Regions from separate parts of the Lysinibacillus sp. NPDC058147 genome, predicted to be linked through region 1. Evidence: riboswitches for the same ligand, from Rfam matches in the RefSeq annotation. Region 1 holds a riboswitch; the other holds the start of a gene.
The links. Region 1 has a riboswitch for cyclic di-GMP ahead of ACFVT8_RS21060 (methyl-accepting chemotaxis protein). Riboswitches for the same ligand answer to the same signal wherever they lie in the genome.
Positions count from the first base shown of each region.

Region 2: another riboswitch for cyclic di-GMP. It lies ahead of ACFVT8_RS03710 (amidase); the one in region 1 lies ahead of ACFVT8_RS21060 (methyl-accepting chemotaxis protein).

Region 1 covers NZ_JBHVUJ010000009.1:69,739-85,087, forward strand. The annotation lists gene ACFVT8_RS21020 (PrkA family serine protein kinase) at 1-265, opposite strand, end outside; gene ACFVT8_RS21025 (M23 family metallopeptidase) at 671-1,666, shown strand; gene ACFVT8_RS21030 (methyl-accepting chemotaxis protein) at 2,097-3,791, shown strand; gene ACFVT8_RS21035 (hypothetical protein) at 3,862-4,569, shown strand; gene ACFVT8_RS21040 (hypothetical protein) at 4,611-5,297, opposite strand; gene ACFVT8_RS21045 (methyl-accepting chemotaxis protein) at 5,384-7,129, opposite strand; gene ACFVT8_RS21050 (sodium:solute symporter family protein) at 7,372-8,868, opposite strand; gene ACFVT8_RS21055 (SDR family NAD(P)-dependent oxidoreductase) at 8,893-9,648, opposite strand; gene ACFVT8_RS21060 (methyl-accepting chemotaxis protein) at 9,648-11,387, opposite strand; cyclic di-GMP riboswitch class I at 11,492-11,577, opposite strand; gene ACFVT8_RS21065 (hypothetical protein) at 11,810-12,004, opposite strand; gene ACFVT8_RS21070 (YehS family protein) at 12,265-12,759, opposite strand; gene ACFVT8_RS21075 (alpha/beta-type small acid-soluble spore protein) at 12,967-13,164, shown strand; gene ACFVT8_RS21080 (MFS transporter) at 13,227-14,441, opposite strand; gene ACFVT8_RS21085 (GNAT family N-acetyltransferase) at 15,086-15,349, shown strand, end outside.
Region 2 covers NZ_JBHVUJ010000001.1:760,164-775,512, forward strand. The annotation lists gene ACFVT8_RS03690 (2-aminoethylphosphonate aminotransferase) at 1-767, shown strand, start outside; gene ACFVT8_RS03695 (M20/M25/M40 family metallo-hydrolase) at 1,320-2,435, shown strand; gene ACFVT8_RS03700 (chemotaxis protein CheW) at 2,461-2,949, shown strand; gene ACFVT8_RS03705 (DUF6366 family protein) at 3,241-3,447, shown strand; cyclic di-GMP riboswitch class I at 3,688-3,778, shown strand; gene ACFVT8_RS03710 (amidase) at 3,822-4,706, shown strand; gene nspC (carboxynorspermidine decarboxylase) at 4,751-5,890, opposite strand; gene ACFVT8_RS03720 (saccharopine dehydrogenase family protein) at 5,887-7,116, opposite strand; gene ACFVT8_RS03725 (hypothetical protein) at 7,387-7,593, opposite strand; gene ACFVT8_RS03730 (hypothetical protein) at 7,678-7,953, shown strand; gene ACFVT8_RS03735 (tetratricopeptide repeat protein) at 8,014-8,754, shown strand; gene ACFVT8_RS03740 (LysE family transporter) at 9,199-9,831, shown strand; gene ACFVT8_RS03745 (hypothetical protein) at 10,305-10,727, shown strand; gene ACFVT8_RS03750 (Cj0069 family protein) at 10,888-11,934, opposite strand; gene ACFVT8_RS03755 (DMT family transporter) at 12,073-13,014, opposite strand; gene ACFVT8_RS03760 (AraC family transcriptional regulator) at 13,125-14,012, shown strand; gene ACFVT8_RS03765 (MarR family winged helix-turn-helix transcriptional regulator) at 14,226-14,720, shown strand; gene ACFVT8_RS03770 (beta-carotene 15,15'-monooxygenase) at 14,722-15,349, shown strand, end outside.

The sequences.
Region 1 (15,349 bases):
GTGCTGCTGGATGAAAATATTCCTCCACCAGTCTTTCAATTGCTGTTTCAAGCCCAAAAATTTCTTGCCCAAAAAATTCATACATTTTTTGCCCATCGCGTTCTTCTACACCACTACTTTTGATCATATTGTAGACGCGTGAATGGGCTGTTTGAGCAACTTCAGGTCTTTCCTTGATGATGTTTAAGTAATCTGCAAATGTACCTTCCCACTTCAGTCGATTTTCTTCTTCGCGATAGCTTTTCACTTTATCTAAAATGTTGATAGCCTTCCCTCCATTCAGGGCTTGATTTATAACATAGTATGAAGGAAATGACATTATGATACCCAATACTTTTTCTTTGTCGAAGTTTCTTCTTATTGCAATAATTTTTTTCTTGTTGAATAGCGGAAAGGTAAACCTCAATAAAAAAATTGATGGCTTATTCCATAACGTAGGGTTGATCCTGTTCCCTCTGGGCGCTTTCCCATGGGCGTCCAGCCTTCACTCCAAATCAACCTATTTTTCAAAAATGTCACCTCTAAATTTTATTGATAAATCGAATCATCAATCGTTATACCTGATTTTTTTCACAATAATTACTCATTTCTACCGCTTTGTTTTCCCACAAAAAGTGCTGAATGAAGATAAAAAATTCGGTTATTCTAACGTTAGAAAGGAGGTCCACTATTGAATCGCCATTTTATATTCCTTTTATCATGGATGTTTTTTTGTAGCTTTACTCTCCCCACTATTGCTTTAGCAAAAGAAGAACCCACTCAAGAAGAAATTGTGCAGCAACGTATGGCCTATTACGTACAATTTGACGAATTACTCATTCCGTGGCATTTCTTAGCAGCCATTGACCAATATGAACGCAATTTACAATCAGTTCGTAAAGATATTCCGAAACGGGATGGTACCATTGCCATTCAATTTTCTGATGAATATTGGTCAGGTGCTTTAAATCCTGTAAGAGATGATACTCGCCCAGACACAATTAGTTACTTTGGCGGGATGGGACTAGATGGCAATGGTGACGGAGTTGCTAGTCCAAAGGATGATGCTGATATCATATTCTCCATGGCTACTTTTTTAAGTAAATTTGGAACAACTGATGAGGACTTTAAATTAGCTTTATGGGAATATTACGGAAGTGAACAGGCCGTAAATCAAATCATCACTATTTCCAAAATGTATAGCCATTTCAAAACGACTGAACTCGATTCCCATATATTCCCAATACCAACTAATTACGATTATAGCTATAAGAGTACATGGGGTGCCAATAGGGGCTGGGGTGGACGCCGTATTCATGAAGGAACAGATATTTTCGCTAGCTATGGTACTCCAGTAGTTTCTACCTCTTATGGAGTAGTGGAAATAAAGGGCTGGAACCAATTTGGTGGTTGGCGTATAGGAATTCGAGATAATCATAATTCATATCATTATTATGCCCATCTTGGTAGTTATAATAAAAAGATTAACGTAGGAGACCTTGTCGAGCCTGGAACTATTCTCGGTTATGTCGGTAGCTCTGGCTACGGTAAAGAAGGGACATCCGGAAAATTCCCGCCTCATCTTCACTACGGTATATATAAGTTCAATGGACGTACAGAATGGGCATTTGATCCATATCCATCGTTACTACAATGGGAACGACAAGCTAAAAAAGCAAAACAATAACCCAGGATGTCTGGCAAAGTTCGTTCGGCTAATGCCGTTACGATGTCAGTCTCATTTGCTAATGCCAAAGACGTGGAGTTTTGCGAAGGTTTAGGCTACATTCTTATATTCATTTCGAAGGCTTTCTCCATCTCGCACCTTCCAAGGTGAGAGGTGCTGAAAGAAAATACATTTTAGGGCGCTTGGTGCACTTTTGCAGCAAGTGCTTTTTTCATTTAGTAGGAAAAAATACATACAGATATAAAAGAAACTCCATAATTACACTTAAGACACATATTTTTAACTACCTACCTAATTAACATTAAAATGTTATTGTACTAAAAAAACTATTTTTTACTTTTCCATTAAAAGGGCTTATTTATATAAAGATTTAGTTATAAAATAATAGTTGTACTATAACAATTTATAGACCAACAAAGGGTGGGAGAAGATGAAAGGTATTTTTCAGTTTAAAACACTTAAAGCTCGAATATTAAGTGCATTTCTTCTTTTATTAGTATTAGTTGTTTGTTTTACAACTTATAGCTACATTTCTAATAATAAGATGGAAAAACAAGCAGAAGGTTTAGTAAAAGAAGATTTACAAGTCTTAACTGCAAGTAAGAATCTAGCAATGTCTATGAGTGTTCGCCTCTCTGCAGCTTTAAGTTATGTTGTATCTGGTGAAGAAAAATACATAGAAATGTTTAATGAATATCGTCAAATTGCTGAGGACAATAATAGTATTGTGGAGAAATATGAAAATACGCCTGAGCGTGAGGCACTAGTAGAAATGGCACGTACATGGAGCAATCGCGTAAATACCGAAGTATTCGATGTTTATAAAAAAGGGGATAGAGAATTAGCATTAAAAAATTTAACAGCTATGAATAATCTTGTAATCGATGTTCGTGTTGGTTATGAAGAATTGGCCGATAAACGCTCCGATGCCATTACTAAGGTAGGAGATGACGTAGTATCAACAAGTTTAAACAATAAAATAGTCGGACTGATTGTTAGCATAATATTAGCAATCGCAGGTGTCCTAATCGCCATTGTCACTGCTAGAAACATTTCTAATCCTATTACGATTGTCACAAAGCGCATGAGCGAATTAGCGGATGGCAATTTGCAACATGAACTACTTCCAATAACTCAACATGATGAGATTGGTCAATTAATGCTTTCCGCCAATGAAATGAATGAAAAATTAAAGCAAACCATTAGCTCAATCTATACGGTTTCCGAAACAGTAGCAGCTAGTAGTGAAGAGCTGGCCCAATCTTCTAATGAAGTGCAATCAGGTACAGAACAAATTACCGTGACTATGCAGGAGCTAGCCTCTGGCACAGAAACACAAGCCTCTACAGCAGGTGATTTAGCCGAAACAATGTCTTCTTTCCAGCGCAGTATTCATGGAACAACACAGGAAGGCATTAAATTAAAAGAACATTCAAGTCATGTACAAAAACTAACAACAACTGGTAAAGGCTTAATGATACAATCAACACAACAAATGGTAGCTATTAATGAGATTGTTTTAGATTCAGTGAAAAAAGTTGAAGGCTTAAATGTACAGTCTGCCGAAATTTCCAAGCTTGTTTCTGTCATTGATGATATTTCAAATCAAACAAATTTACTTGCCCTAAACGCTGCCATTGAAGCAGCTCGTGCAGGAGAGCATGGTAAAGGTTTTGCAGTTGTAGCCGATGAAGTTCGAAAGCTAGCAGAACAAGTACAATTCTCTGTCACTGATATTTCAACAATCGTCAACCGTATTCAAGGTGAAACTGGCAATGTAACAAGTGCTCTGCAATCCGGCTATGAGGAAGTAAAAAAAGGAACCTCCCAACTAAACCAAACAAATGAAACATTTGACCAAATATCGGAAGCCGTTGAAGAAATGATTCTTAACATAAATACCATTTCAGGCAATTTAAACAAAGTTGCTCAAAATTCCGAGTCCATTAATGCTTCAGTTGATGAAATAGCGTCTGTTTCTCAAGAATCCGCTGCTGGCGTAGAACAAACAACAGCCACTGTAGAAGAAACCGCTGCTACAATGGATGAAATCGCTAAAAGTGCAAATCAGCTTGCAGGAATGGCTGAGGAGCTAAATAACCAGCTACAGCAATTTAAAATTTAATCGACTACACAACAAAAGCTATCTCAACTTTTTCTATTTCGAGATAGCTTTTTTCTATTATTTACTGCCAATGACTTATAGGGACGCGGCGATACCCGATCACTTCGGGGCCGGACCGGATCACTTCTCTGGCTCACCCGATCACTTTTGGGCGGGACCGGATCACTTCTCTCGCTTACCCGATCACTTTGGGGCCGGACCGGATCACTTCTCTCGCTTACCCGATCACTTTGGGGCGGGACCGGATCACTTCTCTCGCTTACCCGATCACTTTGGGGCGGGACCGGATCACTTCTCTTGCTTACCCGATCACTTTGGGGTGGTACCTGATCACTTCTCTCGCTTACCCGATCACTTTGGGGCGGGACCGGATCACTTCTCTTGCTTACCCGATCACTTTGGGGCGGGACCGGATCACTTCTCTTGCTTACCCGATCACTTTGGGGCGGGATCGGATCACTTCTCTCGCTTACCCGATCACTTTGGGGCCGTACCTGATCACTTCTCTGGCTTACCCGATCACTTTGGGGTGGTACCTGATCACTTCTCTCGCTTACCCGATCACTTTGGGGTGGTACCTGATCACTTCTCTCGCTTACCCGATCACTTTGGGGCGATACCTGATCACTTCTCTCGCTTACCCGATCACTTTGGGGCGATACCTGATCACTTCTTTAGCTTACCCGATCACTTTGGGGCGGGACCGGATCACTTCTCTTGCTTACCGATCACTTTGGGGCGGGACCGGATCATCACTCTAGATTATTCTAGAAGTTAAAAAAGCTATCTCGAACGTAATGTCGAGATAGCTTTTTTAACTTATTGCCAATGTCTAATCGGTACCCTTTCAAGCTCATAACGTTTGATAATAACACTGATCTTCTGAAACCATTCCTCACATAACTCAAGCGCTTCTTGATACTCCTCCTCTTCTCTTGATATAGGCTCACTGTTATCCATAAAAGCATATTCTAGAATAGGGTCAGATAAGTTATCAGCTACAATTTTCAACGTCAATTGAGATACAGTGTTATACTCAGGATCTTCTTCATCTAATCCCTCTTCTTCTAAATCCAGTTCTTCACTCAGTAATGAACCACTTATGAAGCTATTGCCAGTCCTTGCAATATACATTTCGTCCTCAACTATAGCAACTTCATATATTTTATTGAACGGAATTTCTTTTTTTATCAAATCATCCTCTAGATCTTCTCTACTTACGAAGAAAAGTGTATTTGTAGGTTCATTTAATAATAAAGCACTTAAACAATCATTTGAGATGATGCAATGTGTATGAGGGATAGCCATAAGCACTTCCTCACTTGCCTCTTTCATTTCATTTAATGTATTGATATAAATATATCGCTCTTTAACATAACGGATAATTCCTACTATTATTAATCCTAAACCAATTAAAAAGTAGACCTTACTGAAAATAGCCGTTTCAACTGAATTTGCTAGTAATAAATAGATTATTCCTAGAAATATAAGAAAAAAGGTTTTCATCTATATCCCACCCTCAAAAAGATAATCGATAGAATTATTTCATCCATGTTAATAGAAATTTTATTCTAACGATTATCTTTTCATTCTTAATTTCTATGGGAATTATCTGCGTTTCGAACATCTACATCAAACTTTGAAACGGATTTTTCAAGTTCTTCTGCCATTTTATTCAGTTTTAAAATAGAATGAAGGATATCTTGGTTGTAGCTTTCCTGTTCCATCGTACGCTCTACAACACTTTCTGTTGCCTTTGCAGCCTTATTAGCAAGCATCGTTGTTTCCATAACTCCTGCTGTAATCTCCTGAGAAAATGCGGACATTTCTTCAGAGGTTACAGAAACTATTTTTGTATGAGATACTACGCCCTGAATAGATTGGAGAATACTTTCAAATGATTTTCCAGCTTCTTCAACAGCTTGTAAACCGTCTTCTACATTTTCTGTTACAACATTCATCGTTTGCACCGTTAAGCTTGTATCCTCATTTATTTTGGAGATCAAATTTGAAATACTATTCGCCGATTTTTCTGATTGCTCCGCAAGCTTTCTTACTTCTTCAGCTACTACAGCAAAGCCTTTTCCAGATTCGCCAGCTCTAGCCGCTTCAATTGCAGCATTTAGTGCGAGTAGATTAGTTTGTGAAGCAATATCACGAATCATATTGATGATAAGTGATACTTCTTTAGATTGACTCTCTAGTTTTTTAATTGCATTTGCAGATAATTGAACGGAATCATTAATAATATTCATTTGATGAATCACTTTTTCAATGTTTCCATTTCCAAGCTCTACGTTTTGTAGGCTAAGAGATGATAATTGAGATACATTTGAAGAAGCCTCAGCAATTTGTTGAATGCCCTCCGACATCTGCTCTAATGTAGCTGAGCTTTCCTCTGAGCTTTTATACTGTGCATGAGCCCCAGCTGACACTTCCTGGATAGATGCAGAAATATGACTAATCGCTTCAGTTGCCTTTTCACTACTTTTTGCCACTCCATTAGTTGTATCGATTAACTGCTTAGAGCCAGAATTGATTCCCATAATTATATTTTGCAAATCTAGCACCATTTGTTGGAATGCACTTGTCAAAACTCCAATTTCGTCTTTTCGATCTGTTTCTATTTTTACGGTTAAATCACCATTGCCAACTTGTTTTACTTGTGATGTTAATTTTCTTAATGGCTTCGTTAAATAATCTGTGAAGAAATAAACAATGCAGATCCCTACTATTAATACAATTAGAGTAATCATAATAATTTTCATTTGATTAGCGTTCATGTCCGCATAAACTTCCGTGGCATCTAAATCTGCCCCTATTAATCCTATAACTTCGCCAGCATCATTTTTTATTGGTGCATAGATAGCAAGTACCGCTCCGTATTGTGAATCATTTGATAGCTGAAATTGTATTTTCCCTGTTTCAAATACTTGCTTCATTTTAGGATAAGATTCTGGTGATTCCTCTTTATTGCCAATCGTTGAATCATCATTAGGTACACTATCTATCATATAGTAATAGTCATATCCATCACCGTTTTTTACTCGAGTCATTGTATACAAACTAGATACCTTATGTAGCTCTTTAACAGCGCTCAATTCTTTTTGTAATTCATAATAATAATCATCTTTTTTTGCACCAATTTCTATACTTTGATAGCCTTTAACGTCTATCTTTGAGATTGCCTGATCAATCATATTTACGTTTTGCTGACCTACTGTTTCTTTCACTAGCTCCAATGAAGAACGATAAATAAAAAAGCTAATCAGAAAACACGAAATAACGAGTAAAATTGAAAATACCATTAACATCTTAATTTTTAAGCTACTTCTCATCGATAAACCCCTTATAATTCTTAAATTTCATTTTCTACGTGAATATTTCTATAGAATTGTTAGTAACAACAAATTTTACAACATTCTTCTAGTAAAATGTTTCTATTACCAAAGTACTTTATTTTTTTTGCTAAAACAAGCTAAAAATGCCATTTTTGACTGTTGTTTTCAGTATAAAAAAAACACGAGGGCATTAAAAATCAACGCTCTCGTGTTTCCAAATTTATATTTTTAAATAATTTTCAATTTGAATATTCCTTTAATTCCTCTTTACTACCAACATCGTCTAAAGTCTTATCTTTTTCAATTTTATGCATCTCTAGAACATGTTGCGAAGGTGGAATAAGCAAACTAACGATAACAATTGTAATACCTGTGATCACAACGCCTGAGAAAACAGGTGCCTGCCACAGCTCATTTAACAAACCTAAAAATCCTTCTGATTGGATAGTAAAACTAGGAACATATGTTAAAGATGTAATAATGTAATATACTAACCCGACAGATATACTTGCCCAAACTGCTGGTGTACTTACTCGCTTCCAAAATGGCCCTAAAACGATTGGCCAGAAAATAGTTACGAAAATAACATCCCATGCTAAATAAGCTAAATCAATGACTTTCTGGAAGCTGACCGCTAGAACTAAGCCTAGCAAAGCGCTTAAAATAATAATAAGTCTTGAAAATCTTAATAGTTTTTTAGGATCCGGGTTACGATTAATAAAGTCTAAATAAATGTTTTTTGTGACAATTCCTGAAGTCGCAACATAACACGCGGCTACAGTAGACATCCCCATCGCTGCCATTGCTGTTAAAAAGATGGCTGCTAGTAACGGTGGGAAATACCCTTGAGCAAAGGCAAGCATTAACGTCTCTGGATTTGTACTATTAGGATAAATCGTTTTAAACGCTTCTCCTAACATACCCGGAATCCAGCTAATTGCGATAATAATTGTTCCAGCTATAATCATACTACGCTGTGCTACTTTTGGACTTTTCGCTGCGGCTACCCTTTGTCCTAAATCCACCGCTGGAATATCACCAAGTGCTAACACAAGATATAGCGTCCAAAACTCTGCCCCAGCCTTATTGAAGAGTTCACTAATATTCCACCACTCTGGGTTAAATGTTACATCAGGATAATAGAATAAGATAAAAATTGTAATCCCTACTATACCCGCTACTGCCAGTGCCCCCTGAACAATTTCCGTATAGGCTACAGCCCATAAACCACCAATTACAGAGTATAGAGCTGTTAATGATACAAAAAGTAATGCCGCTGGAACGAAATCAATTTGCAACAGCTGCTGAATAATATACGTGCCACCAACTGTTAAGGCAGCTGCATTAAAAACACCGAAGGCAATCGCCATTACGACACCTGTATAAGCGCCTAGCTTTTTACTGCCATAGCGTAATCCATAGTAGTCTGCTAATGTCCAACCTTTTAATCTACGTAATGGCTTCGTCCAAATGAGTGACCCAAGAATCATACAAGTCCCTAAACCACCCATTGTCGCCGATCCTTCAAAGCCGCCACTTGTGTAACCTGAGCCTACTGCCGCAAAGAAGAATGGGGCAGCTAATAAGGCCGCCACCAGACTTCCTGTTACAACAGATAAAGGCATACTCCAACCAGCTACAATTAAATCCTCCGCAGTATTAACTCGTTTATATCCTTTATATCCAATGTAATAAATAAAAATTAAGTATAAGCTAAAGATGATTATATTTAACATAGTATTGCTCCTTAGTTTTCCACATTATCCGTTCATAACGACTCCACCATTAGGCGTTAATATTTGACCCGTATAGAAATTCGCATTTTCTGAAGCTAAAAATAATACAGTCTTTGCGATTTCTTCTGGTTGAGCTAATCGTTTTAACGGATATTTAGCAGACTCTTCCTCTACATAATTTTCACCAAATTCCTTTAGGATGTCTGTAAATGTTCCACTAGGAGCTACTGCATTGACTAATATCGTAGGAGCTAACTCTCGTGCCAAAGCTTTCGTAAATGCATTAATGCCACCCTTTGCAGCAGAATAATGCGTAAATTCTTCACAACCTAAGCTACCAATATCAGAAGAAATATTAATAATTTTTCCTATGTTTCGTTCTTTCATTCTTTTTGCTGCTTCTCGACAGTTGTAGAAACAACCGTAAAGATGAACTTTAATCATTTTATCCCACTGCTCATCTGTTAAATCCGTAATGCTTGAAGCCTGTGCAAATCCAGCGTTATTGACAAGAATATCAATATCGCCTAACTGTTCGTCCATATATTGATACATAGCTTGAACTTGCTGAGAATCCGATACGTCTGCATTAAATTTCATAGCCTTTACACCAAACTTTTCTGCTAGTGCGCGAACCTCTTCTGCCTCGTTGTCATCACCAATGTAATTAATGAATACATTGGCTCCATGTTCGGCAAAACCTAAAGCAATGGCTTTGCCGATTCCTTTACTTGAACCTGTAATTAGTACATTTTTTCCTTTAAAATTAATTTCCATCATTAATCATTCTCCAATTTGAATTTTGCTACAAGTACCTGCAATTCTTCTGCTGTTTTTCCTAATGAAGAAGATGCCTCTTTCACCTCTTGCATGGTCGTCAATTGCTCTTGCGTTGCGTTTGACACATTCGATGAGAATTCAGATGACTGCTCTGTAGATTGCTTAATATTATTGACAGATGCAGCTACTTCCTCCGATGAAGCAGAAATTTGCTGAGACGCAGCTGAAATTTCGCGAATCTGACTTGCAACTTCTTCTGATGAAGTGAGAATCTCTTTAAAGATTTCCCCTACTTCATTTGTAAACTCCATACCAGCCTTTACATCTTCTTTCCCTTTTTCCATAACAGTGATAGAAGCGTTTGAATCAGCTTGAATTGTACTAATTAAATTGTATATTTCAGTTGCAGATTGTGATGATTGTTCTGCTAATCGTCTAACCTCGTCAGCAACAACCGCGAAGCCTTTCCCATGCTCTCCTGCCCTAGCAGCTTCGATTGCCGCATTCAATGCTAGTAGGTTTGTTTGATCTGCTATTGCTGTAATAAGACTTACAATATCGCTAATTTTTTTCGTATTGATATGTAAACCGTTTATTGTTGTCCCTATTTGTTCAACAGAACTATTGATCAACTCCATTTGCGCTATGACTTGTTGAACAACATGATTTCCACGTTCAGAAGCTTGAGAAGCAGAAATAGATGACTCAGCAGCCGTATTAGCAGAGTCAGCAATTTGCTGGATGCCTGTCGCTGTTTCTTCCATAGCAGCAGCTGTTTCCTCAGTCATAACCATTGACGCCTCAGCGTTTTGCGTTATTTGTCCCATGTCTTGAGCAATATTTGTTGCGCTGTTATATGTTTCTGCAGCATTAACAGTTAGCTGATTAGCAGCAGAAGAAACGTTATCAGATGTATTTCTAATATTTAAAATGATATGTTGTAAATTTGAAACCATCGTATTAATCGATTTAGATAAATTTCCGATTTCGTCCTTCGTTATTTCTAAATCTACATTTGTTAATTCCCCATTCGCTACTTGATTTGCAGCATTTACTACTTTCTTAAGTGGTTTTAATAGACGATCAATAATTATGTAAAGTAAAGCTAATAAAATTAAAATTCCAATAACAGCCATAACAATTTGTTTTATAACACTTGTTTTAATGATGGTATTTATGTAGTCCGCAGAATAATCAATACCTAATAACGCAATGAGCTTGCCATTATCATCTTTAATAGGGCTAAATACAGTTCGCCATGAACCATACGGATCTTGGAAAATATCGGTTACTTCAGTGCTATTATTTTGAATTGCCAATTTAGCTGTTTTTACATGTTCATCTGCTAAATCAGTAAAGATTTCACCCGCTTCATATACGTCGTTCAAATTAGATGTATAGCCTATCGGGTTAACGCCACCTGCATCCTTCACATCCCAAATATAGCTCCAACTCATAATTCCTTGTTCTTCTTGAATCTTATCGAGTTGTTTTTGGATTTTCTTAAATTTAGTATTAGTTTCTCCCTTTTCAGTCAATAAATCTTTAATGACATCACTGTCAAGATTCATAGCTGTCAATACACCAACACTTTTCAACTCTCGTTCTAAATCAACAGACATTCTATTGTTTAATTCTCTAATACTTTGTGTAGTAATAATAGCAATTAGAAGTAAAACAATAATAGAAACCGTTAGTAAAAGTTTGTTTTTTAATGAAACATTTTTAAACAACTTCATGATTATTTCTTCCTCCTTTATTGTATTTTCGACAAAAAATACCTATTTCAAAAGAAATAGGCATCAAAGAATATGACTAGCAATATATGTACTTAACTAGTACTCTTTGCAGCTCAGCCATCATAGTATTTAATACCTTAGACCTGTAGCTTTGCGTCTCTACCTTTCAGTAGATTTGCCTATCTTTTTCCTCCTCAAATTAACACAATGGGTAAAAGTAGTCAATGTTACCAGATTAAAATACACATATTTTTTACTATTTTATTATTAGTATGAAATAGATACTATTACATATTTTTCTCGGCGCGTCCATAATCCTCTTTAAAGCAATTAAAAACAGCTACAACGTAATATTGTAGCTGCTACTATAATTTTGAATAATCAATTACCCCTAAATGATTATTCTTATTAAAGATAGTTATTTATTTTAGTGTCATGTATAAGACTGACGGTATGAAGGATAAAGCAAACATACATGAATACCACATAGATGTACGGCGTAATGAAAAACGAACTTTTTTCTTTTCTGCATAAAAAATGTCTAACATCACTGAAGCAACAACAAGTGGAATAGTAACACATGCGATAGCAACTAATAAAATGTTTAAACTAAACATAAAAGCACCCCTCTGTTCGTGAACATTTATTTTACCTCTTTGTGACAACTTTATGTCAATTTCATTGTACACATTTTGGTCACAAATTGTCAACAACATTCAACTAAGAAAAAATAGCTTTTTGTAGAATATTTTTATCTAAATAGAGATATTTCGTGTAAATCCTCACACAAAAAAGCAACTACAAAATTGTAGTTGCTTTTTAATCCTTAATTCATTACTCTTTACCGAAATTTACTATTGACAATGCATAGAGTGTTTTATTCTCTATATTTATCTGTAAGCCCTCTTAAAAAATTTCTCACAAAGCGATCGCCACATTCTTTATAATTACGATGACTTGGATTTCTTAAGATGGCACCTAATTCGCCTTTAGAAACGTTAACGCCTCCATCATATAAAATATCGAGCATCTCCTCACTCGTTAAGGCTAACGCTATCTTTACTTTCTTTAATAGCATATTATTAGGACTCTCTTTTCCTGAAACAGGTAGTGGTCCTTCCGGCTGACCAGGCTTAGGCTTTTGAGGACCTCGTTTAAATGTAATAAATCCATTTAAAAATGCCTCTATCATTTTATTATTACATTTGATGTATTCTTCTGGTGCTTCTTCCTCATCATTAACTTTAATAAGCATGTTCAATACTTCTTCCTTCGTAAAGTCCATGCCTCCTAGCTGAAATATTTTAACCATATCTGCATTTTTGATATCTAATGCATATCTTAAACGAATTAAAATATCATTGTTCGTCATTTAAAAAACCTCCATTTTAACTGTAAAAGCGCTTCTAACAATTATATCCTCGAAATTGAAGCATTACACTATTATAGCAGAGACATTCACAATTTTAGTTAGTTTTCCAAAAGTTACTTTACTATAGTATTTAGAATGTGCATTTTATTTTTTAACATGTATGATTAGCTAACTCTCGACCATTCTAATCACAAGGAGGTGAGATAAATGGCTAATCGCAGTTCAAACAAGCTTCTAGTTCCTGGTGTACATGAAGCCGTTAATCAATTGAAATATGAAATCGCACAAGAATTCAATGTACAATTAGGGCCAGAAGCCTCTTCTCGTGCAAACGGTTCAGTCGGAGGAGAAATAACAAAACGCCTCGTAGAAATGGCTGAAAAACGTTCAAAAGGTTTATTATAATAATAAATTTCAAAAAAGAACGAATCCCTTTTATTAATTGGAATTCGTTCTTATTTTCATTATTATTTAATTTCAACTGGTTGTAAAGCCTCACTTGTCCCTTTTTTTAAAGTAAGCATCACGATAAAGGAAATGCAATATAAGGCTGCTAAATAGATCATAACGACCGTCATATCATAACTTTGAAGAATATAGCCGACAAAGATTGGTGAAAATCCTCCAATTGCTCTACCGAAGTTAAAAATCGTGTTTGTTGCTGTACTCCGAATTTGCACCGGATAGAAGCTGCTAATTAAAGCTCCATACCCTGCGAACATGCCATTTGAGAAGAAGCCAACAATCGCACCACCTAATAAAATTGCAACACTTCCTGTGGCATAAGAGTATAAAAACACTGCACATGCAGAGGCAAGTAAAAAGATTCCGAAAGCACGCTTTGCACCATATTGATCCATAAATCGTCCAAACGTTAGCATCCCAATAATCATGCCAACTGCTGTACTAATTGTCCAAAGTGCCGAGCTTGAAACTGATAAACCTTGAGATTGCTGCAGCATAGATGGTAACCAAATCATTAAGCCATTGTAACCAGCAATTTGAACAGTTGCCATAACGATTAATGAAATTGTCGTCATCGAAGTTCGAGGCGTTTCAAATAATTGCGCTAACTTCCCTTTTTCATGTTTCTTGTTGATTTTTTTATTTTTCTGAGAAGCCACCCACTCTGGTGATTCCTCAAGATTTTTTCGCACAATGAATGCGAAAATGACAGGTAACACACCGACAAAGAATAAAGCCCTCCATCCTAAAGTTGGAAGAATAACTGCACTTAGTAACGCTGCTAAAATAACTCCGTATTGAGCACCTACACTTACATATGAAGAGGCTCTTCCTTGCTTATTCTTCGGCCAAGCCTCGGCAACAAGAGCCATACCAATACCGTATTCGCCCCCTGCACCAAGACCAGCGATAAATCTATAAATATAAATTTGTTCAATATTTGTTGCCAATCCAGTTAAAGCTGTACCGAGCGCAAACAACAAGACGGTATAAGTAAATACTTTTACTCGTCCATACTTATCAGCTAAAACTCCAAAAATAATACCGCCTAACAGCATGCCTATATTCGTTATGGAAGAAATCAGTCCACCCGTTGCAAAATCAATGTTAAATTCCGAAATAATCATTGTCATCGCAAAGGAAATAAACATAATGTCCATTCCTTCCAACGTTAAACCAGCTACTGACGCGACCACTGTTTTCTTACGATAATCCATTCTTACGATCCTCCAGTTTCTTGTTAGTTAAAAACTCTTCTAGCCTATTTGAGGGAATGGATATCACAATTCTTTTCCATTCTCTTTTGAAGCCTCACAGGACTTCCTTTAAAAGAGATATTAATTAGCAAAATAAAAGCCCTTTTGTCACAGAGGACAAAAAGGGCGTGCGAAAACAAAGATATTGTTAGCTTAAAAAATATCATGTAGCCCTTTTCAGCCTCTCTGGACCGCATTAAAGGAAATTTATTTCGTTCATTTATATCGTTCTACATTCTATAAGATTATGATTGAAAAGGCAATGCTTTATAGTTAAAAAAATTACCCCAGCACTTAAAAAGTTGAGATATGAGTCTTCATTTTCCTCTCTATTCAAAAATTCTTCAGGCTATACAACAGTATCCCCATAGCGCTCAAAGTTCTCTTGAATAAGCATAAGTTTGTATATAGTTAGTTCTCCTTTTAGGCAATGGGTAACACTATTTTAGAAAGAGTTATTTAAAGAATCAAACTTAGGAACACAAAATACCCTGTTACATATAATACCATTTTATAGCATAAAATATTAAATAGTATTTATACAGGGAACTCGCATAGTAATCTTCTAAATTGCGAAATTCTCTACTAATGAGAGGAGTATTATTTTGAGCCAATCATCAACAGAAATTTTCATTCGAAACTTCGAACAAGGAGATATGCCTTTACTTGGCGAGTTGTACCGATCCATAACAGCAAAAGAGAACGCGACATTTTGGTGGGTCGGGGACGAAGATAATTGGAGTAACGTTTACTGCGCATTTGAAGATGGGAAGATGGTCGCAAAGGGGCAAGTTAGCATTATTAACGTTGTACCTCCTGGTCGTTCAAAAGAAAACAATCACTCCATATACGTTAATCTTAAAACCATT
Region 2 (15,349 bases), on a different contig from region 1:
TAAGTCCACCCGATCAACCGATAAAATTAGATCAGTTACATTCATTCATTAAAAGAATTCCACGAAAAGTTTCTTTTCTAGCTGTCGTGCATAATGAAACAACAACGGGATTATTAAACGATATAGAATCGATTGGCTCCATTTGCGAAGAAAACGAGATTAATATGATGGTAGATGCAATGAGTTCGTTTGCGGCTATTCCTATTAATATGAGTAAAATGAAAATAAGTTATTTGGCGGCTAGTTCCAATAAAAACCTTCAAGGAATGGCAGGAGTCTCTTTTGTTATAGCTAAAAAAAGCGAACTAGAAAAAGGAAAAACAAAAATACCGACAAATTATTACTTGAATCTTTATTCTCAATATTACCATTTCATCGAGACGGGTCAGATGCGTTTTACTCCGCCTATACAAACTATCTATGCGTTAAAACAGGCGATTGTAGAATTAAAAGCAGAAGGAATGAAAGAAAGATATGAACGATATTCTCAATGTTGGGAAACCTTAATAGATGGCCTCTCTAGACTTGGTTTAAGATATCTCGTCCCTAAAGAGAACCATTCAAAAATTATTACAGCAATAGTAGAGCCTGAAAGTGAAAAGTATAATTTTAAAGAAATGCATGATTATTTTTATGCTAATGGAATAACGATATATCCTGGAAAACTTTATCAATTAAATTCTTTTAGGGTAGCCAACATTGGTGATATTAGCAAAGATGATATCGAGCACTTTTTAACTTTATTAGAAAAATATCTACAAACCTGAATTATTCACGGAACAGTGGAAAACCTACAATTTATGTAGGTGATATTAATTAATTTTTTTAATGCTTTGCCTTGTTCAACTAATGGAGGAAGATTCATAATCAATCTTAATTATAAAAATGATTAGCGCTAAACATGTAAAACCTCGTATTTTGATCAAACTTTGTTCAAAATATGAGGCTTATTTTTATCCCAAAATTGAGGATTGTCGTTTTTAATCAATCTTTTTCAAAAGTTACAGAGGCAGGGCGACTCCTTGGGGATAAGCAATAGAGAAACGAATGTTAAAAGCATCACATCCTATGATAACGCCTTCGTGATCAACCTCGTGTCGCTGTCGCTACGTTAACACTACGCTTTCGCACAGAATTGTTGGCCCGGCGCCCAAGGAAGCGCCTAGCCGGAACGGAAATCAACCCCTTGTTTTGCCGAAGAGTAATTGATAAATAGCGTAGATCTTATAAGCGTATTATTTCAACTCTTTAATCGTTGTGCTAAAATAATACATATACTATAACGTGGAAAAACACGTAAACTAAGGGAGTCCTACAACATGACAAGTCGTTTAGTAGAAGAGTTTTTTGAGCTCGTACAAATCGATTCAGAAACAAAACATGAAGAAGTGATTGCGCCGATTTTAATCGACAAATTAACAGCGCTTGGTTTTACAGTAGAACAAGATGATGCACATACTCGTAACGGGCATGGAGCGGGTAATATAATTGCTACGCTAAAAGGTTCATTAAATATCGAACCAATTTATTTTACATCTCATATGGATACAGTAGTCCCAGGTAAAGGGATTAAACCATCTCTTCGTGAAGATGGCTATATCGTTTCAGATGGTACAACTATTTTAGGTGCTGATGATAAAGCAGGTCTTGCCACATTATTTGAAATGGCTAAACGCTTAAAAGAGCAAAATATTGAACATGGTGATATCGAATTTATTATTACAGCTGGAGAGGAAAGTGGACTCGTTGGCGCTAAAGAGTTAGATCCAGCTAAAATTAAGGCAAAATACGGCTTTGCTGTAGACAGTGATGGCAAAGTAGGGGGAATTGTAACTGCGGCTCCATTCCAAGCGAAAATTTTCGTTAAAATAATTGGGAAAACAGCTCACGCTGGTGTCGCTCCAGAAAAAGGAGTGTCTGCGATTACGGTTGCTTCCAAATGTATTGCACAAATGAAGCTAGGTCGGTTAGATGAAGAAACAACAGCCAATATTGGGCGCTTTGAGGGCGGTCAGGCAACAAATATTGTGTGTGACGAAGTAACGATTATTGCAGAAGCTCGTTCGATCGACAAAGCGAAGTTAGATGCACAAACTAAGCATATGCAGGAGACGTTTGAGCAAGTTGCTGCTTCATTAGGTGCAAAGGCTGAAGTTGAAGTGAAGCTAATGTATCCTGGATTCCGTGTAACAGAATCAGATAAAGTTGTTCAAGTGGCAATGGCAGCTGCTAACAACATCGGACGCACACCAAAACTTGGTATTTCAGGTGGAGGTTCCGATGCTAATGTTATTGCGGGCTTTGGCATCCCTACAGTAAATCTTTCTGTTGGGTACGAGGACATTCATACAACAAATGAAAAAATCCCAGTCGAAGAATTAGAAAAATTAGCAGATTTACTTGTTGAAATCGTAAAAGAGTCTGCGAAAAAATAACAACAAAAATCGAGGATGTGACCGCATGGAAAGTGTAAAGGCAGTAGTTTTTGCTTGTGGTACAGAGGAATATGCAGTGCCAGTGGAACAAGCGATTTCGATTGAAAAGTTAGAACAAGTAACACCGATTCCTCACTTGCCTAATTATCTACTAGGCTTCACAAGAATTCGTGGCGAGCTTATCCCTGTGCTTGATTTTGAACGTATTCTTTATAATCGTTCTTCTAATGCTGCAACAGCACGGATTATAGTGTTGAACACGGATGTTGTGAATTATGGATTACTTGTAACAGAAGCTCGTGAAATTCTTGATTTTGATGAGTCAGTATTAAAGCAGATGGGACTTGTCAATTATTCAAAAACACGCTACTTTACAGCTGTGGCTAATCTTGAAAATCGCATGATCACATACGTTGATCCGAAAATACTAGTAAATTCATTAGAAGGTATACGTGAAATTATTAATTATTTACACAAAATGCTTGAAAATGAAAAAGAAAACGTAGAGGCATAAGTTTTTGTAGGGTTAAATAATTCAATACAACACTTCATGTTGATGTTTTAGACAGAATTACAAATATGTGATTCTGTCTTTCTTCTTTTTAATCGATATCCCAACAGTAAAAGGAGTATAAATACTGGATGGCGAATTTTAAACTAAGACCGTAACGTATGGTTGATTTTCGTTAAAGACAGAGCACTTTCTTGGGGGCGTCCAATAAGCCACAAAAGAATTTGCATGATTATATATATAACTTTCTATAGTATAAATAAGTAAATATTAATTAAGGGAGGTATTTATCATATGGATTCAAAGAAAAAGGAAACACCAGAAGAAAAAAGAGAGTGGTTAAAACAAAATGAATTAAAAAATAATCCTACAGGTTCTTTAAACGATGGAATAAATAGGGGAACTAGCGGAAATTTAAATGGGATGGGTTGGAAAGAGACGGTGGTATTAGTTTTAGTGTTATTGATAGGATACATTACATACAAATTGTTTTTCAGTTAAAGATATCAAAAGGAATCATAATCTCTTATTTTGCATTCCATAGTCCTCAATTGCTACTTAATCTATCTCTTCACTCTCACTTCATGCAAGTTATTCACCTTCAAAATTACTACGCTTTTATTTTGATATAGTAAAAATAACCTGTATTCTTATAATCTTATTTGATAGTTATAAATAAAATTATGCGTATTACCTACAGACATTTTCATTCTATCGTCGTATTATGTAAGGTAAGAAAACTACTGTAAAAGGCAAACTTCATCGAAAGGGAAGGACGCAAAGCCATGAGTCTAAACACTATTTTTTAGTGCATGATCGTCAGGTTGCCAGGTTCTGTTCTATGAGCCTCGGCCAATAGAATGGAGATGTAATATATGTTAAGTCGTTCACTATCAAAAGCAATCATTGTTATAGTAGCAATTGTAAGTACGCTAGGATTAACAATGGGGAAGGTAGATGCAATGGCCATGCAAGATAAGGCTACTTGGTTATGGGATACGACGAAGATTGTCGAAGATGAATCAGGGGTACTCTCATTTTTAGAAAGCAAAGATATTAATAAATTATATTTACAAGTAAATAGTGATATAGCAAGTAACTATTACAAAAGTTTTATTGATAAAGCAACGGCAAAAGGTATAAAAGTATATGCATTAGATGGTTCTGCAAGCTGGGTTTCAGCAGAGGGCTATAAAATGCAGGATCAGTTGTTTGATTGGTTACATACATATAATGAAAATGCAGCAGCAACAGAGCAATTTTCTGGAGTTCATCTCGATGTAGAGCCTTACTTAAATAGTGGATGGAACTCGAACCAAGTAAAAACGATTGAATCCTATCAAGCACTTCTCACTAGAGCGAAAGGGGATACCGATCGATTACATTTGCCATTGGAAGTGGATATGCCATTTTGGTTTGACGAAATTACGTACAAAAACCAATTTGGGAAAGGTTTATTAGCTGATTGGGTGATTGACCAAGTGGAAAGTGTTTCGATAATGGCTTATCGAGCTGCTGCTAAAGACATTATTAATATTGTTGAACATGAAATAAACTATGCAAAAAAAGTAAAAAAATCAATTATTATTAGTGTGGAAACAGGAGCCTCTGATGAAGGGAAAAATATTACCTTCTATGGAGATGGAGAGGCCTATATGAATAAACAGTTAGCACAAGTTAATAAACATTATGCCAATAAAAAAGGTTATAATGGTTTTGCCATTCATCATGTTGATAGTTGGATGAATATGCAGCCATGAAAAAATCCTCTCCATCTATAAGTTGGAGAGGATTTTCTTTGGCCTTATGAAAGTCGGCCGCTATAGTCTTCAAATTTAAATTCACGAATGACTTTAATGCCTTTTTCATCGTTATAAGAAACGATTGACGGAAGATTTACACCATTAAACATATGATTTTTCACCATTGAGTAATGCGCCATATCTGTAAATACTAAACGATCGCCTGGTTGTAAAGGTTGTTCAAATGAATAATCACCAATTACATCACCAGCAAGACAAGTAAGCCCGCCTAGGCGATATGTGTAAGCTAGCTCATTTGGTTGACCAGAACCGATGATCATTGGGCGGTATGGCATTTCTAGAACGTCTGGCATATGGCAAGTTGCCGATGTATCTAAAATTGCTAGGTCCATACCGTTTTTCTGTACATCGAGAACAGTTGCTACTAAATAGCCTGTATTAAGTGCAACAGCTTCACCTGGCTCTAAATAGACGAGAAGGTTATACTTGTCTTGAATGTAATTAATGATATTCACAAGCTTTTCTACATCATAATCCTCACGAGTTATATGGTGACCTCCACCAAAGTTTAACCATTTCATTTGATGTAAGACATCACCAAATTTTTCTTCGACAACTTGTATAATACGCTCTAACGTATCGGAGTTTTGCTCACACATTGCATGGAAGTGTAAGCCATCAATACCGTCAAGCTGTGATTTGTCGAAGTTGGCTAATGTTGTGCCAAGACGAGAATTCGTGTAGCAAGGGTCGTAAAGTGCTGTTTCAATTTCAGAGTACTCAGGATTGATACGAATACCACATTCAAGTGTTTTACCAGCAGATTTTACTTTGTCTTTATATTGATTCCATTGGTTAAATGAATTAAACACAATATGATCAACATAGCCAAGAAGCTCGTCCATTTCATGTTCCACATAAGCGGGTGCATAGACATGAACTTCTTTGCCCATTTTTTCATAGCCTAGTCTAGCTTCAAATAATGAGCTTGACGTAATCCCTGCTAAATATTCACCAACTAATGGGAATGTTGAATGCATTGAAAACCCTTTTAGGGCAAGTAAAATACGGCAGCCTGTGCGATCTTGAATCGATTTTAAAAGTTCTAGATTTTTTGTTAATAATCGTTCATCCACTACGTAAGAAGGGGATGGAACTTTTGAGAAATCAATTGGCTTCATCGACTTAATTCCTTTGCATCTAACTCAAGGTCAAGTAATTCTGGATTATGGCTTTCTTGCCATGGTAGACCCCATTTATTTAGTGCATCCATGAATGGATCTGGATTGAAATCTTCGACATTCCAAACACCTGGTTTACGCCATTGACCGTTCATCACAAGCATTGCACCAATCATTGCTGGTACACCAGTTGTGTACGAAATTGCCTGTGAACCAACCTCGTTATAGCATTCCTCGTGGTCACACACATTGTACACATAATAAGTTTTTTCCTTACCATCTTTTAGACCACGAATAATACAACCGATATTAGTTTTTCCTTTTGTACGTGGTCCAAGTGATGCTGGATCAGGTAGTACAGCTTTTAGGAAGTGAATTGGTTGAATCATTTGTCCTTCAAACTCAATTGGCTCGATAGAAGTCATACCAACATTCTCTAATACTTTTAAATGTGTTAAGTATTTTTCAGAGAATGTCATCCAGAAACGGATTTGCTTTAAGCCTTTAATGTTTTTAGCAAGTGATTCTAGTTCTTCATGGTATAAAAGGTAAATATCTTTTGGTCCGATTTCTGGTAAGTTATAAACCTCTTTTTTCTCAAGTGGTGCAGTTTCAACCCACTCGCCTTCTTTCCAGTAACGCCCATTTGCAGTAATTTCACGAATGTTGATTTCTGGGTTGAAGTTTGTAGCGAAATGGTAACCGTGATCACCGGCATTTGCATCCACGATATCTATGTAGTGGATTTCATCAAATTCATGTTTTTGTGCATGAGCTGTGAAAACGCCGGTTACACCTGGATCAAAACCGCTACCAAGTAAAGCAGTTAAGCCAGCTTTTTCGAACTTTTCTTTATAAGCCCATTGCCATTTATATTCAAATTTTGCCGTTTCAGGTGGCTCGTAGTTTGCAGTATCCACATAGTGTACACCTGTCGCTAAGCAAGCATCCATAATCGTTAAGTCTTGATAAGGTAGTGCTACATTAATAACAACTTCTGGTCCGAAGGCTTTAATCAGCTCAATAACCTCATCCGTATTGTCTGCGTCTACCTGCGCAGTATGAATCTTTGTTTTTCCGCCATCTAGTTTTTCTTTTAGAGCGTCACATTTTGAAACAGTTCTACTTGCGATACAAATTTCCTCAAATACGTCCGAATTTTGAACACACTTGTGTACCACAACACTGGCTACTCCGCCAGCTCCTATAATCAATGCTTTACCCAATTGTCTACCCCCAAATTCAAATTAGTATTGTCAAACAAGCTGATTATACAGAAAATTGAATTACTACTCAATCATTCTTTTTAAATTTTCTATAAAATTTTTTATTTTTCAACAATAATTTGGCGTATACAGAGGGGAATGCCACGAAAAAAGAAGCTTTTCGTGAAAAAAATTTCCCTTTACTACTGATGTAGAAAAGGGGAAAATCATTTTTTTGTTCAACGTTTGAAGAAATTTAAGGTCACTTCAAAACCTTTTAAGTCCCACGAGTTATTTAGAAAAACGATTTGATATTTGTTGTTTTTCATCCCCCCATAAATAAAAAAAGATCAGTAGTAATACGCTTAAAAACCCCATCACAAGGGCATATGTGCTGAGTTCCACATCCACTTGACTTTGCATAGCATAAATGAAAATAGCTCCTAGTATTAACAAATTTCCAATAATAAGCGATACAAAATGAAATCGTCTATTCATAGCACAAGCCCTCCTATATATAGTTTATTGCTCTCAAAAAATGAAAATACACTTCAATTATCTCATAATTCGGAATTTTAACCAATGTTTTTTAATCTGGGGATTACTACCACAGATGAAGCGGCGGAAAAGCATGTACAAGCAGCGAAAAGTTTCCGCCAGGCGGCAAAATGCATGGCTAAGTGCCGAATTGGGAGTCAAGCGGCTCACCGTCTGCCCTCGGGAAAACATTCAGTCGGAACAGAAATCAAACCTCGCTATATGATGAACCACAATGTTATCAGACTTTTAATGTGGTTACTGATTCAACATCAAATTAAAAGAATTGTAGAAAAATTATTGCTATTTAGTTTGTTTTAAATTTAAAGATGGTAAAATACCTATAAGACTTTTCTTTTAGTGAAGGTGAGGATTTAAATAGTGATCAAACAGTTTGATGAGCAAGTACAACAGATAAATGATTTATTTTTAAATGGGCATGTGAAAGAAAGCTATCAATTAGCCAAAGCAGTTTTAGCAAATAGTACGTTTGCAGAACATGAATCATTTGCAACAATCCAACAGCACGTCGCATTGTTGGAAGCGAACGGTTATGCAAATATGCCTGTTCCTACTGCTGAAAAAGTGAAGCAAAGTGTTGAACGGACAGATGGCTCCTATCCAGAACGTGATGTCCTTGCTGCATACATAGGAAGTGCGGATGATCAGCAATTCGGTAAAGTAGTAGATGAATTATTAGCTGGATCGATCGAGGCACAAGCGAATGCATATTATACAATGGCTGAATATTTTGCTCTTGCAAAGGAGCATGATAAAGCACTTGTCCAATATGCGGAGGCGATAAAACTACAGCCAAATAAAGCCCTTTACTGGGGAGCCTTTGCACAGTTTTTGAGTCGAAACGAAGGCAGCTCGTATTTAGCACTAAGGCTTATTGAAGAGGCTATTCAGTTAGATAGCATGAACCCTCGCTGGTACTATACTCAAGGGAATATTTTTTTACAGCTTGTCGCAGCTACAAAAAATTTAAGCTATTTACCTGCTCTAGAAGAAGCCTGGGACAAGGCTAAGAAACGTTGCTCTGCTAATCAGGTTGCATTAAAAGTGGACATCGCGAAATCCAACGACGTACTATCACAATGGAAAAAACAAATGCTCTAAGAGGAAAGAGAAAGAAGTCCTGCAAATACAAGTTAAAATAGGACGTTTTTAGTAGAAAAAAAGCTCAGATAAGTATATAAAAACTTGAATAGCAATTAGAATAGGTATCCTAATAATTTCATACAAATAAATAAAGTACTAGCATGTAAAAAATGAATATTTATTAGTAAAAGTAACCTTATGTGTATTTTTATGCTATAATGCAATTATAAACGGACGTATGAAACTTATCTTATCTTCATTCAGTAAAAGACTCTAACCTCTAAATTTGAAGAAATGAATGCGGAGATGGTTCCTTTTCAGTGGGTGTTCAAACGCCTACTGAATGAAGATAAAGCCTCCGGCGGATGTCACGGATTTTAAAAGGAATGAATTGTGCGGACACAATTCAAAATCCGGCCGCAATTACGCCAAGGCGAAATTGATCATGAAAGAAGTGTTTAGTTGAGTCTATATGTAGCGTATGTATTGGTAGGACTTGCGATTGCCATGCCTGTTGGGGCAATTACAGTAGAAATGACAAAGCAAGGACTAAAAAATGGCTTTATGCATGGTTGGGCTGTCGGGCTTGGTGGAATGACAATTGATATTGTATTGGTTTTTGCATTGTATATGGGACTAGCGTCTATTTTAGCAATGCCTATCATTCAAATTCCTATGTGGATTATAGGGGCTGGCTTTTTATTTCTTTTAGGGCTGGATTCTATAAAAAATGCTGATCATGATATAACGCTTGCAGGAGAGAAAGTGACAAAATCATTTTTTGCTTCATATCGTAATGGTTTACTAGTTGCCATTTCACCTGGAAATCTAGTATTTTGGGTAAATGTTTTCGGTGTTGTACTTGCTAAATCATATGGGCAAGGAGAGTCAGCAAACTTTTTAGTGATTGCTGCAGGGGTTCTGAGTGGCATATTGTTGCATGATATTGGCTTGATGACCATTGTTTCAATTACCCGTAAAGCGATGAGTCGTAAGGTTATTAAGTCGCTTACAATGGTAGCGGGTGTATTACTAATTTGCTTTGCCGGATATTTTATTTATGAATTTATACAAGCCATTAAGATTTATATATAAAAAGTGAGATCCTCATATTATCTTAGGGTGACAACCTTCAAACGTATGTAAAGAAATGAGGCTAGGACAGAACTCGTTTATTTTGAAAAATAACAAAAAGAGATAATAACTTTTCTGCTTCACCAAAGTGAATTTCCATCTAAAATCAAAGAAATGTTAGACCGATTATATCTAGGTCTAACATTTTTCTTTTTGTCTCAGCTCATTTTTTATGATTCTGTTCGTAGCGATTGTTGTTTTATCTTGGCTTAATCAACTAATGGGAGTTTAGATGAAAGAGGAAAATATTTCATATATGAAATAAGGCAATACATTGTTAAGATTTGATAGGTAAAGTATTCTATGGAATGAAATTGGAATGGTAGCGGTGGCGTTTCTCCAACAAGTGAGGGCGTTTTTTTAGTGTACTTGAAGAAGAACTTAAACAATGAGGAGTTAAATAAAAGTCACTCTAAAACAAGGAGTATGTGAAAATGAGTATAGCAACCTATATTGGTTTAAATTTTCCAGTAAAACTTAATGAGTATTATACGGAGGATGAAGTTGAAATTGATTATGTTTTCTCGGATGAAGAAGATCGTGATGTAGTTAAACAGAAGCATTTTACTACGCCTTATATTTATGAAATTTATGAGAAAGGTAACCCTATTTGGCAAATGAATGCATATCAAAAGATTCATTCACCACATAACTATGAAAATTCCAAAAAGACTTTTCTCTATTTATGTCACTTACTAAAAGAGTTGCTTCCACAAGGTGATTATTGTGAAGTTTATATTTGTTGGTTGGGTGAAGAAGATGAAGAGCGTGAGGGTGAGTTGAAAATTGATTTAAATAATCCACAGATTGAAGCAATAGATATTTATGAAAAATACTTTATCCGAATAGAAAACTAAAGGTCCAACTCAAAATAAGAATAGTATGTATATAAAAAGAGGATAACCAGCCTCTATAATAGACTAATTATCCTTTATTCCTATTCCGTTATATAATCAGAAGATCGCACTTTTTTATTTATCCCGCATTAACGGGTAGTAATGAAGAAGACCGGTTTCACTATGCTGAAATCTCAGTATTTTCATGGATACAAGCTAAAATTTCTTCTGCTACTTGATGTGCTAAAGAAAGTTCAGAAGTGAAGCCTACACATGAACAATTCATTTCCCCTAAAATATAGCAATCTTCGCCAGCTTCGTTTGTATCAAGCATGAAATCGGCAGTCCATATGAGCGGTAAATCATAATTGCCCAGTAAACTAGTTACGATTGGTAGTTGTCTTAAAAAGTTTTGGACAAGCTCTTCCCAGTCTTCTGGTGCATCATAGCGATATTGCGCACCTGAGAACAGTGTTGCACTAAATGCGTCCTCGGAATCTGCCGGTTTTTTATGTACTACGTTAACTGGTTTATCTCGTAACATAAATAAGCGGATTTCTCCTTCAGTAATACGAGGAAGGAAGCGCATATCAATTAGCATGCCATTTGGACCAGTAATATATTGCTCACAGAACGCCATGAAATCGCTTAGTTTCCAATATTCCACATGATTATCCTTTGCTTCTGTACATTTGATCTCCGCATCAAGTGGCACTTCTGTAATTCCCTTAGCAAGGGGTTCAACCAATTTAACTCGCCATATACCTTCGCCCGTAGATCCACGATTTTGCTTTAGGACGCGTTCAGTAATAGCAAGAGAAGTAGGGAACTGCGCTTTAAATGCTTCAATTGTATAATAAGCAAATGTATCATCAGGCACTAAATTCGTTGAGGATAGCTTTGATAATGCATCTTTAGAACCATAACCAATCATTGCATCAGGGTGTGGCATACCGATGACACCTGCATTACATAGTTCACGCAACATATCGAAGTACTCTTGTTCATGCAGTAAGTTTCCTGGATTAATACGTGATACATAGGCAATACCTTGCTCTTTGACGTAATTAAAAATTTCCTCTTTTTTTGTAACATCAAAGAAAATGACTTCTGCATCCTGTCCACGTTGTTTTAGCGCATTCACCATTGGCATTGTATCTTGCCGATAGCCGTCAGGACCCTTATCTGTGCCGCCATGAACCTCGAAAAAAATAACCTTTTTATCCATAAAAATACCCCCTTGAATGATGATATTTTCAGTATAATAGACAGCCAAGGAAAAAGGATATAAATAATATGTAAATTTTATGTGGAAATTCATAGTTTATTTATTTCGTATAGGGATTAATAACTAATGATTTTGGAATTATCTTAAATTGGTTAAGCCTTCCTTGCTATTCTTTTTCTGAAAAACTGTAAGATATAAAATCATGCAGAGAATAAGCATTGTCCCAATAAACTGAAAACTACCAAAGGCAATTTTTAGCCAAACCACACTTGTAATAACAGCTGTTAGAGGCTCCAGGCTACCAAGTAAACTAGTTTCTTTGGGCGATAAATAGTGCAAACTTGCAATATAAAACCAAAATGCTAGCATTGTCCCAAAAATTACGATAAACAGAAAGTAAGCAATTGTCGAAAAAGCCCAGTCTGTCATATCAATTTGCCATGGTTGATGGAAAAGACTCATCACAATCCCGCCAATAAGCATTGACCAGCCTACAACTAACAATGAGTGAAACTGCTGTAAAAGTGAGACGGCATATAACGTATAAAAAGCAGCCGAAAGACCAGATAAAATCCCCCAAAATACGGCCATCGATGGCACAGATAGTGTAGACAACGAGCCATTTGTTAATAGTAAAAAAGTACCGACAAGTGTTAGAATAACAGCTATTCCATCCTGTCTTGTCAATTGACTGTGCTTCGTTATTAAATAATAGGCCATTATAAAAAGTGGTGCTAAATACTGCAATAATGTCGCAACAGCAGAATTGCCTATTGCAATCGACATCATATACGTATATTGAACTGCCAACATTCCAAGTAAACTAAATAAAATTTGTCTAAAAGCATTTTGCTTTGTCCGCCACATTACAAAAATAGACTCTTTGCGATGTGTAATTTTATAGGCAGTAATGAGTAATAGGCCAGCTAAAAGGAGACGACTAGAAACGAGCCAGCCAACCTCTATATTTTCCTGCTGAAAAAGCTTTTGTGCGACGGTGCCACCAATACCCCAAAAACTTGCCCCTAGAATGACAAGAATAAATCCAAGGGTACGATTTTTCTGTGCTGATTGATTCATCTTAAAACATCTCCTAAACTATCAATATAAAACAATAATAAAGAAGATTAAGCGTAAAAAATATCGATTTATAGGGTTAAAAATATCAATATATTGAGGTGAACTAAGTAGTGGCGTTAACACATATTAAAATTGCGAAGGATTTACAAGAACTAACGTTACATGGGACGAAGGAATTTCCAGTTGCACTGTATGAGACGGTTTTGCGACGAGATAGTCTGGATTTTGTCCCGTTACATTGGCATAAGGAAATTCAATTTGTCTTTGTGAAAAGTGGTCGTGTGGAATACCGAGTAGGGGCAGATGTTATTGTACTTGAGAAGGAAGAGGGGCTATTTGTCAATGCATCGGGTTTACATGAAGCAAAACCTTTTCAAATAGAGCAGGCTATAATTTTCTGTATTAACGTGAACCCATTACTGTTAAGCGGACACGAGGACAGTATTTTTGCAACTAAATATGTACTACCGTATATAACGAGTAATAGACTACCTTATGTAAAACTGTCCGGCCAATTGGCGCAAAAAGTAGAACTCGTGGCGGAATTACTGCAAGAGCAAGCCGTTTTTTATGAGCTAAAGGTATGGAGAGAGCTATTATTCATTTGGGAAATTATTTTGTCACAATCAATGCTAACAGAAGAAATACTGGACCCAGCAATTATTGTCCAGCATGAACGAGCGAAAGATATGCTTGATTATATACATGCTCATTATCAGGAGAAAATATCCTTAGAAAATTTAGCTGCGCATGTTTTTTTAAGCCGTGCAGAATGTAGCCGCTTTTTCAAAAAAATAGTCGGCATGACACCATTCACATATTTACTACACTATCGTCTTCGCAAAAGTATGGAGCTATTACGTGATAGTGAAGAATCTATCACCACAATTGCTACAACAACAGGCTTTAGTACAGTAAGTTACTATATTGAAAAATTTAAGAAATATACAGGATACTCCCCACATGTTTATCGTAAACAATTTTTTGATAAAGGATAGTAGAGCATAACCGTGCGAGGCAAAAGAATTTCCGCAAAAAAGAATCGAATAACCGCGAATGAGAAGTAAGATGTGATAAATTCTTGAAAATTATCGGAATAGACCATACTGTTTATTGCTGGATTTATTGACAATGATAACCATTATAGATAAAGTAAAGTTAATAATAAAGATATCTTTACTATTAACTTTACTTAAGGGATTGATTTAGTGATGACAAAAGATGAAGAACTTTTATTTAAGCTTGTGGAGGAAATAAATGAAGCTATTTATTCGATGGATAGCCATTTCATAAATTTACATCAAAATTTATTGAGTGATGAATTATCCCCTAAACAAATAATTCTATTAGATTTTATTGAAAAAAATAGCCAATTGACGATTGGACAGATTGCAAGTTATATGAATATAACGTCTAGTGCTGTCGGACAGCTAGTTAGTAAACTTGAAGAGCAGCAATATGTAACCCGAAGCATTAATCCAGAAAACCGACGTGAAATATTTGTAAATCTTGATACTTCAGGCATTAAGTATTTTCAACGAGAGGAAGAAATAAAACGATTTATTATTTCTAGATATTATTCTAAGCTCGAATTAAGTGAGGTCGTGCAATTAAAAGAGATAGTTCAAAAGCTCAATCAAATTGTATTAAAGGAAGGAATTATTGATGAAATAAATGATATTCATTTGAAAAAGGGGGAGATTTAATATGGTTGCATTAAAGAAAAAGCAAAATATATGGCTAGCATTTTTGTTACTTGTACTTGCTAGCAATTACACGCTTTATAACACTGGTTTGGGTGTATCGATTTTACCTTCTGAAACAAATGGAGTTGTTATTGGCTCATTAATTGATTTTGTTCTTGTTATGCCTGTTTTATGTCTACTGTATAAAGGAAAGTTTTCTATTAAACAAGCGATTATTTTGGCAGCGGCTGGTTGTATTGCAGCTCGTTTTATTATTCCGGTAGAACATTTGCATCCTTTTGTTGCAGTGACTTGGGCTGGTTTTGCGATTGAAGGTTCGATTATCTTATTCGAAATTGTACTAGTTGCAATGCTTGTTCGTTACATGCCGAGAATTTTAGCGGATGTACGATCAACTACTTTACCAGATTTGTTCTCATTTCCAAAAGCAGTTGAAAAACATGCACCGAAGCATCCTATTATCCAAGTATTTTGCGCAGATTTTGTAGTATTTTACTACGCTTTTGCAAGTTGGAAGAGAAAAGAGCAACCTGGATTAACCTTGCATAAAAACTCGAGCTATATTGCCTTTATCATTATGCTAATCCATGGGACAGTCATTGAAACAATAGGGATTCATTGGTGGCTAC